Regions from separate parts of the Lactobacillus intestinalis genome, predicted to be linked through region 2. Evidence: predicted binding sites of a transcription regulator. Region 2 holds the regulator's gene; each other region holds the start of a gene.
The links. The regulator HrcA, encoded in region 2, represses chaperone genes, less so after heat shock. The targets are predictions, from matches to a motif close to TTAGCACTCNNNNNNNNNGAGTGCTAA.
Positions count from the first base shown of each region.

Region 1 (3,217 bases), 840 kb from region 2:
AAGAGGATCGTTATGCTAAATAAATCCAATATAAAATGGTTGATTGTAATTTTTGCAATTATGGTGGCTTTATCCATTCCAGCCTATTCTTGGATGAAAAAGACCAACCATGATCGAGCAGAGCGTCGTAAATCTTTGGTGTCACCAATTGTAATGGTTCCAGGCTCCAGTGCAACGACTGAGAGATTTAATCCTTTAATTACTCTCTTAAATAAAGATACCCAGCATCCACATAGTGTTTTAAAGGTAAAAGTAAGTACGGATGGCAAATTACATTATTCTGGATCTATTAATCGTGGAGATAATGAACCAATTATTGTGATTGGTTTTGAGAATAATAAAGATGGCTATAATAACATTAAAAAGCAAGCTCAATGGCTAGATATGGCGTTTTATCAAGTGTCGCAAACTTACAAGTTTAATAATTTTAAGGCTTTTGGTCACTCAAATGGAGGACTAGTGTGGACGTATTGGCTAGAGCATTATTATGCAGATTATAATTCTGAAATTAAAATAAAAAGATTGATGACCTTGGCCTCTCCGTTTAATTTTAATGAAAGCAATATTAATCATAAAACGCAGATGTTGAGTGATTTTATTAAATATAAGAAGCGAATTCCTAAATCGCTTATTGTTTATTCTTTAACTGGTGGAGAAAGTTATGAATCAGATGGAATTGTTCCTGAAGCTAGTGTGGCTGCAGCTAAGTATGTTTTTCAAAATCAAGTAAAGAGCTTTATGGAAATCACGGTAACTGGGGCCGGTGCAGGACACTCGGATTTGCCACAGAATAAGCAAGTGGTTGAAGTGATGAAGCAATATTTGTTACAGAAGAAAGTTCCAAATCCAGTTCCAAAAAATGATATTAATCAAAAACGAATAAAGAAAAGTAAGAAGAAATAAGTAAGAGTCTGAGATTGGTCTCAGACTCTTTTTATATTCGAGTGTTTTTATATTGTTTTCTAGTTATTCAGTGGTACACTTGACGTGTAGAAACTGTTGGCGTATACACGAGTTTTTTCATGTTGCTTGTGAAGCGTCTAAAGTCTTGCCACAACAATATCTAACTTGTTTTAATCAACAACTTTAACAAACTATAAAAAATCTGTGGAAAACTTTTCAAAAAATACTTGCAATCTGTGGAAAACTTGCTATACTATAAATATAAGGTTTAGCACTCGACTAACTAGAGTGCTAAAAATACAATTTGAAGTAGGGAGTGTTTGCGAATATGGCATACTTTAACAATGATTTCGACAACTTATTTAACGAATTGAACAGTTCATTCTTTAATGATGATTTTGGAAAATCAAATGGTTCAATTCCAATTCATTACTCAAGCAATATGAGCGGTGCAACTCCACAAACTATGCAACAAGTTCCTCAAGGACAAAAAGAAAAGCCAATTGGTGTGGACTTAGTAGAACAAGCTAAGAGCAACAAATTTGACCCAGTAATTGGCCGTGACGAACAAATTGACAATGTAATTGAAATCCTTTCAAGAAGAAAGAAGAACAATCCTGTATTAATCGGACCTGCTGGTGTTGGTAAGACTTCTATCGTAGAAGGTTTAGCACAAAGAATTGCAGAAGGCAATGTTCCAGCTAAGATGAAGGATATGCACATTATCGCTGTTAACATTAACGATATGGTTGCAGGTTCTAGTCTTCGTGGTAGCTTTGAAGAAAGATTAAAGAAGGTTATTGACAAGGCTAAGAATGATCCTAACATTGTATTGTTCATTGATGAATTACACAACATTGTTGGTGCAGGTTCTACTGACTCTGAAACTAACAATGGCGATGCTGCTAACATTTTGAAACCAGCACTTGCAAGTGGTGACCTTAAGTTAATTGGTGCCACTACTACTAGTGAATATCAAAGAATTGAAAAGGATCCAGCACTTGCTCGTAGATTCCAACCTGTTCAAGTTCCAGAACCTTCAATTCAAGTTGCTATTAAGATTTTGGAAGGTCTTAAGGACAAGTATGAAAAGTTCCACCATGTAAAATATGATGAAGATGCTTTGAAACTTGCTGTTGAATTATCAGAAAGATACATTCCAGACCGTTACTTACCAGACAAGGCAATTGACTTGATGGATGAAGCTGGTGCTAAGAAGGCTCTCTTAGTTGAACCTGCAGATGAAGAAAGTTTACAAACTCACATTCATGCACTTGAAGCTAAGAAGGCTGAAGCTGCTAAAGCAGAAGACTATGACAAGGCTGCTGAACTCAAGAAAGAAATTGACAAATTACAAAAAGAATTAAAGCATGTAGACAAGGTTGAAACTCCAGTTGTAACTGCTAAGGATATTTACCGCATTATTGAACAAAAGACTAATATCCCAATGAGTGAATTACATGCTGACGAAGCTCAAAAGAACTTAGACTTAGCTAAGAAATTAAAGAGCGTAGTTATTGACCAAGACAAGGCAATCGATGTAATCACTGACGCTATTGCTCGTAAGCAAGTATTCAAAGACAGCGACAGACCTACTGGTTCATTCCTTCTTACTGGACCTACTGGTGTTGGTAAGACTGAACTTGCTAAGCAATTAGCAATCAACGTCTTTGGTAACAAGGATCACTTCGTACGTCTTGACATGTCAGAATACCAAGACCAAATGGCTGTTAACAAGTTAATTGGTTCAGCTCCAGGTTACGTTGGTTATGGCGAAGGTGGTCAATTAACTGAAAAGGTTCGTCACCAACCATACAGTTTAATCTTGTTCGATGAAATTGAAAAAGCTAACCCACAAGTCTTCAACGCACTTCTCCAAATTATGGATGACGGTCGTTTAACTGACGCACAAGGTAGAACTGTTTCATTTAAGGATACTATTTTGATCATGACTTCAAACGCTGGTTTCTCAGACAAGCTTTTGAAGGATGGCAAGGTAGACCAAGATAAGTTGATCTCAGCTCTTGAAAACTACTTCAGACCTGAATTCTTGAACCGTCTTGACGCTATTGTTCCATTCAACTCATTAAATGAAAAAGACATGGATAAGATTATTGACATTTACTTGAAGAGAATGTCACACATGTTAGCTAAGAAGGGCGTAGAAGTAACTGTATCAGACCAAGCTAAGAAAGTTATCGCTGAAAAAGGTTATGACAAGAAGTTTGGTGCTCGTCCACTTAGAAGAGTTGTAGAACAAGATCTTCAAACTCCAATCGCTAAGTTGATCATGAAGGAACCTGAAACTAAAAAG
Region 1 is NZ_CP072983.1:1,616,873-1,620,089, reverse strand. It holds gene KBW87_RS07675 (PTS sugar transporter subunit IIC) at 1-23, shown strand, start outside; gene KBW87_RS07670 (alpha/beta hydrolase) at 13-903, shown strand; gene KBW87_RS07665 (ATP-dependent Clp protease ATP-binding subunit) at 1,232-3,217, shown strand, end outside.
Region 1: the regulator HrcA is predicted to act here: its motif matches at 1,172-1,198, upstream of KBW87_RS07665 (ATP-dependent Clp protease ATP-binding subunit).

Region 2 (3,217 bases):
GTGACGCTTGATTGAAACAATCGTATTAGGGTTAGTAATAGCTTGACGCTTAGCAACCTCACCGACTTGAATTTCACCATCTTTAAATGCAACTACAGATGGAGTAGTACGATTACCCTCTGGGTTAGTAATAATTTTAGGTTCTTTACCTTCAAGAACTGCTACTGCAGAGTTAGTAGTTCCAAGGTCAATACCGATAACTTTTGACATTAATAAATCTCCCTTTCTATTGAGCAACAACAACCATAGTTGGTCTCAATGTACGGTCCTTGTATTGATATCCTTTTTGTAAAACCTGAACAACGTGATCTTTTTGATCATCATTTTCAGCTGCTACAGTTTGAACAGCTTGATGTAATGTCGGATCAAACTCTACGCCATCAGCCTCAATTTCAACAATACCATGATCTTTCATGGCCTTGATAAGTGAATCAAGGGTCATTTGGACACCCTTTTTCAATTGCTTAGATGCTTCATCGTCAACCTTAACGCCTAAAGCACGTTCTAGGTTATCCATTGCAGGCAAAACATCTTTAGCCAAACTTTGAGATTCATATTTAATAAGTTGAGCTCGTTCCTTTGAGTAACGGTTTTGCATGTTTTGGATTTCAGCTTCACTGCGTAGATACTTATCTTCAAGTTCCTTGTTTTTAGCTTCTAATTCAGCAATTTGCTTAGCTAATTTTTGATCTTCTTTATTATCTGTCTCCTTGTTAGCCTTTGGAGTTTCCTCCACTTTCTTTTTAGGAGCAGTATCTTTTTCATCTAAATTCTTTTCGCTTGGAAATTCTTCTTTACTCACAGCTAACCCCCTCTATTGAAACCTTCCGTAGTAATCGAGCAATTTCTTGGCTAGCTCGTTTCTAAAATATTCAAGTAACCCAATCATTTGCGAATATGGCATATTCGTTGGACCAAGTAGTGCAATTGTACCTTCACCATGTTCTCCCACATTATATCTGGCAGTTACCAAACTATAATTTTTCAATAAATCATTAGGAAGTTCTGATCCTAACGTTACTTGAACTGGAAGATCCGGCGAAGCAACCTTTTCACAATCACCCATCAAGTTTGAAATCAGATCATTATGATCAACTAATTCATAAAGCGAGCGAATGTCATTCACATTCTTCTCAGAGCTATTATTCAACAAATTGATCTGACCATCCACATACATCTGCTCACTGGCCGCATCTTTAATAACATCTTCAACTAAACTAAGGAGTTCAGCTGAATGAGTACCGGCAATTTGCTGATTAGCTAGACCTTTTAATAAAGTTGGGGTAATTTCTTTCAAACTCTTCCCCACTAGCTCATCATTAATCATCCGAACGGCTTTTTCAATTTCATCCCCATGAATGTGATGTGGTAAAGCATAAACTTGATTTTGAACATTACCATCACTGGTTACCAAAATTGCCATAATTTGTCTGTTCGACAATGGTACAATTCTAAATCCTGTAACAGTCACACCGTGATTTTCGGGACCTTCTGCAAAAGCAGTATAATTCGTCAAATCCGATAAAATCTTAGCAGCTTCTTGCACAATTTCATTCACTTGATGAAATGGTCGATCTAATTGATAAACAATTTTATCATAAACGTTTTCAGGTAAACGTAATGGCTCGACTAAATTGTCAAGATAATAACGATACCCTTCACTTGATGGAATCCGACCACTTGAAGAGTGAGTTTTTTCGATCAACCTTTTCTCTTCTAGCGTTGCCATTTCATTCCGAATTGTTGCACTTGATACCTTAATTGGTAATTGTTTCATCACTGTCTTTGAACCAACAGGTTCATGATCTTGTGTGAAATCTTGAATAATTGTTTTTAAAATTAATTCTTGACGTTCGGTCAACATAAATATCGCCCTCACTTTTAGCACTCTCATCTATTAGGTGCTAACAAATACCATTATACTAAAAACTAGCACGATATCAAGCTGACTGCTAATTTTTTTGAAATATTTTTCACAACTCAATTACTTGATCAGCTACTTCCTTAATAAAATAAGGATCGTGTTCAATCAAAAGCATTGCTGGTTTGAATTCTTTAAGAAGATCAACTACCCTAGAATAAATTCTAGGGTTTGCAGCTCTCATCTATTTTTACTAGATAGCGGTTATAGCGTCTTGCGACTTCCGCCTCCGAGGCTGCATCGTCGGACAGTTGACGATACCCGTTTACCTGCCAAGTTTGCTCGGCAGATCTTAATTTAGTAAATTTAGGTATTTTAACACCTTTATGGTACTGTTCGCCCAAGAACTGGATATTCATGGCCGCTAAGCGATCGTCATTAGATTTGTAGCCGCACTCATCACAAATGTAGAGGTGCAACTCATGGTTGCGGTTCTCCTTACGGATTCTTCCGCACTTAGGACAGCGCTGGCTGGTAAATCTGGGAGAAACTTTAACAACAGTTGAAGAATTCAAATTAGCTTTGTAAGCTAAAAACTGCTCAAACTGGTAAAAAGTCCAAGAAACCATTTCATAGCGACGCTTTTTGGCAGCTTTCTCAGTCGCAAAGCGGACATTGGTTAAGTCTTCTAAAGCAAAGATAGTATTGGGACCGTAATGATCAACGAGTGTCTTGGTAAGGCGATGATTAACATCGCTTATAAAACGGTTCTCTCGCTGACCGATCTTTTTAAGTCTTCGCTTGGCAGACTTAGTGTCTTTGGCTTGAAGCTGAGCACGGAGTTTCTTATATTTGCGCCTGGTGCGCAATACTTTTTGTCCGCTGCAAAGCAGAGTCTGGCCCTGTTCGTCATAGCAGGCAGCCAAAAAGCGCAGACCGCGATCAATCCCAACGATATGCTGGGTCTGCTTTAATTCATATTCAGGAAGGGACATCGTCGCACTAAGGTGGATATACCAATTATTTTTGAACTGAAGCAGCTTAATTGAGCCAAACTTCCAACGGCTAGCATCAAGATACTGGTCGAAATTTTTGCAGACAAAATCAACTTTCTTTCTCCCCATTAAGGTATTCAAAGAAAGCTGGCTGCTTGTATTTAAATAAGACCAGTCGCGATTGCGCTGAAGATCAAGCTGAAGACGCTTAAACTTAACTGGACGCCAAAGCCAAGTGAGATCACGCGGAATCCGCGACCAGATAGCATGGCCCTGCGCATCTTTTTCCCCAGTATTATAGCGAAACGGTGTTTGCTTCAATTGGGTTTTGATTGTTTTATAGCGGGCAACAACATTTCTG
Region 2 is NZ_CP072983.1:772,948-776,164, reverse strand. It holds gene dnaK (molecular chaperone DnaK) at 1-210, opposite strand, end outside; gene grpE (nucleotide exchange factor GrpE) at 227-802, opposite strand; gene hrcA (heat-inducible transcriptional repressor HrcA) at 815-1,864, opposite strand; gene KBW87_RS03555 (RNA-guided endonuclease TnpB family protein) at 2,086-3,217, opposite strand, start outside.

Region 3 (3,217 bases), 410 kb from region 2:
TACGGATTTGAACTAATTCTTCTGAATCAGTAGTTTGATGCATTGTATGATCATTTACTAAAGCATAAATATACTTGTCAGTTGATCCTAAGGCTTGTCCGTGACCAATTGGAATATAAGGACTTACTTTAATATTTTGAACATACTTATTAAACTTATCCTGACTCATTTCATTTAAGTGTTGAGGATTATAAGGGCTCTTCAACTTACTTAAATCATAACCAACAATATGGCCATTCATCAAATTAGTGTGGCTAAGCAAACTAGTATAAGCCCAGTTATTTGAAACTGTTACACCTTCTGGAATATGACCTACACGATTAATATTTCCATCATCAGAATAAGTTTTAATACTTAATAGAACTGGTTGATATAAACGAGTGGTCAAAGAAAGGTTTCCACTAGAAAAAGTATGCTTTACAGTTTCTGGTTGGAATTCCTTAGGACTAATATAGTTGATTGAGGCACCGTAGTGTGAATCCCATGATTGAAAATCATTAGTACCTTTTTTAGCTGAAACGCTATCAGCATCCCCGTAACCTTCTTTGGTACTCTTTCTTACTGTGATAGCTACAGTCGAACTACCTGACCCATAAGTGTACTTTACCTTATAAGTCTTTGGGGTACCACAATTAATTGTAGACTTAGAAACATTCACTTCTTGGTTGTCTACGACTGTACCGGTTGAATCAGTAGCATAACTAATTGCATCTTTAGGATCGAAAGTATAATTATCATTTCTTACCAAAGAAACGGTCTTTGGAGTTTCGATTGTGTTTCTAGCAAAGTAGTTTTGGTTAACCCAACCTACACGTCGACCATCTACATAAATCAACCAGTAAGTATATTTCTTAGTCTTAATACTTTGATTTGATTGAATATGGCTATAGCGGAAATTTTGACCATCGGCTACCTTAGTATGAACTTTACCGTTTGAAACACTCTTCCATACCTTGTAATTCTTAGCTCCAGCTACTTTAGTCATAATATCGTAACTAGTAGTAGTTTGCGCAGGCTCTTTCTTTTTATCCGTTACATTACCCGCTTCACTATCACCTTTAGTAGCTAAATTATTTTTGCTTGAAGAATCTGTATCACTTTTTACACTTGAATCAGTTGTTTTTGTACTTGTGTTTTGGCTAGTACTTGCTGCAAATGTAGTTGTAGAATAACCAGCAAAAATTCCTAAACTGATTACCAAAGCAGATGCACATGTCAAAACTTTCTTTGAATAATTCAAAAAAATTCCCTCCGAAATAATAATTCACTACTTCTATTGTAATATGAACCATAGTAATAGAAAAATACAAAATCAATACAATTTAATTAATTTTTAGCATCTGAGCCTCATCTATTGACATAATTAAAAGTAAGTGATTTAATTAGCACTGTACTCATGAGAGTGCTAACAATTTTTATAGGAGGCAAATATATGCTTGTACCTACAGTTATTGAACAAACTGCTCGTGGCGAACGTGCCTACGATATTTACTCACGTTTATTAAAAGATAGAATTATCATGCTTAGCGGTGAAATCAACGACCAAATGGCTAACTCAATCATCGCTCAATTATTATTCCTTGATGCACAAGACAATACTAAAGACATTTCTCTTTACATTAACTCACCAGGTGGTGTAATTACTTCTGGTCTTGCAATTATGGATACTATGAACTTTATTAAATCAGACGTTTCTACTATTGCAATTGGTATGGCTGCTTCAATGGCATCTATTCTTTTGACCAGTGGTACTAAGGGTAAGCGTTTCGCACTTCCTAACTCAACTGTTTTAATTCACCAACCTTTAGGTGGTGCTCAAGGTCAACAAACCGACATTCAAATTGCTGCTGAAGAAATTTTGAAGAGTCGTAAGAAGATTAATCAAATCTTACACGAAACTACCGGTCAACCTTTGGAAAAGATCCAAAAGGATACTGAACGTGATAACTACCTTAGTGCTGAAGAAGCGAAGGAATACGGTTTAATCGATGAAATTATGGTTAACAAGAAGAAGTAATTTCAAATAATATAAAAAATAGAGTTCCACGGAACTCTATTTTTTTACGCCCTTAAACCATCTGCTAACTCACGTAATTTTTTAAAACGATGATTCACACCTGATTTTGAAATTGGACCATCTGGAATTTGTTCAGCAACTTCCTTTAATGAAAGCTCCGGATGACTTAACCGAAAACGAGCTAAACTTTGCAATTTATCAGGTAAACTATCTAAACCATTTTTTTCATCAATTAATTGAATATCTTCAACTTGTTTAGCAGCCGCGGTGGCTGTTTTTTTCATATTGGCAGTATCACAATTAACCAAACGATTTACTGAATTACGCATATCCCGCATAATTCGTAAATCCTCAAAAGAAAGCATGGCATTTAATGCACCAATAATATGCAAGAAATCACCAATTTTTTCTGCTTCTTTCAAATAAGTAATATAGCCTCGTCTCCGCTTAGTTGTTTTAGCATTCAAGTAAAAATACTGATTCATCAACTTCGCCAAATCCAAATTATGATCTTCATAAGTTGAATAAATTTCTAAGTGGTAGCGACTTGTTTCTGGATTATTAACGCTCCCTCCTGCCAAAAAAGCCCCTCTTAAATAGGACATTGCTCCTTCACGTGACTTCATAATACGTTCAGGAATGCGGGTAACCAAGCCTTTTTCATCATCCCAAATTTGAAGATTCTCCAAAATCTCTTTTACATTTCGCTGTAAACGAACCAAATATTGATTATTTTTCTTCAATTTCATCTTCTTGGAAACAATTAATAAAGGTTCAATTCCATAAGCAATTTTAATTAAAGAAAAAATACGCCGAGCAATTGCAGGATTTTCTGTAGTAATATCTAAACTAAATTGATGATCATGTAAGTTTAATACCCCATTCATACGCAAAAAAGCGGCCAATTCCGCTTTTGCATGCTCGGGATGAACCGGCAAAGAAGTTAATTCTTTTTTGACATCACTTGCATAACTAACCATTATTATCAGCCATTCTTCTCCTTGACATCGCTTCAAATGCCAAATTAATGATTTCCTTAGCTACTTTTTCTCCATCATGAAAAACTAAGCCATGACGTTGATCAATAAAATCATCGGTAATTACTCGGCATTCTTGTTCTCTTAATCCTGCAAAATCATTCCCAACTGGCTCCAAATACTCATCATAATCTTCTGGATGGAACTTGCTCATATCAATTTT
Region 3 is NZ_CP072983.1:1,180,557-1,183,773, forward strand. It holds gene KBW87_RS05500 (SH3-like domain-containing protein) at 1-1,240, opposite strand, end outside; gene clpP (ATP-dependent Clp endopeptidase proteolytic subunit ClpP) at 1,433-2,017, shown strand; gene whiA (DNA-binding protein WhiA) at 2,062-2,997, opposite strand; gene mgfK (gluconeogenesis morphogenetic factor MgfK) at 2,990-3,217, opposite strand, start outside.
Region 3: the regulator HrcA is predicted to act here: its motif matches at 1,383-1,409, upstream of clpP (ATP-dependent Clp endopeptidase proteolytic subunit ClpP).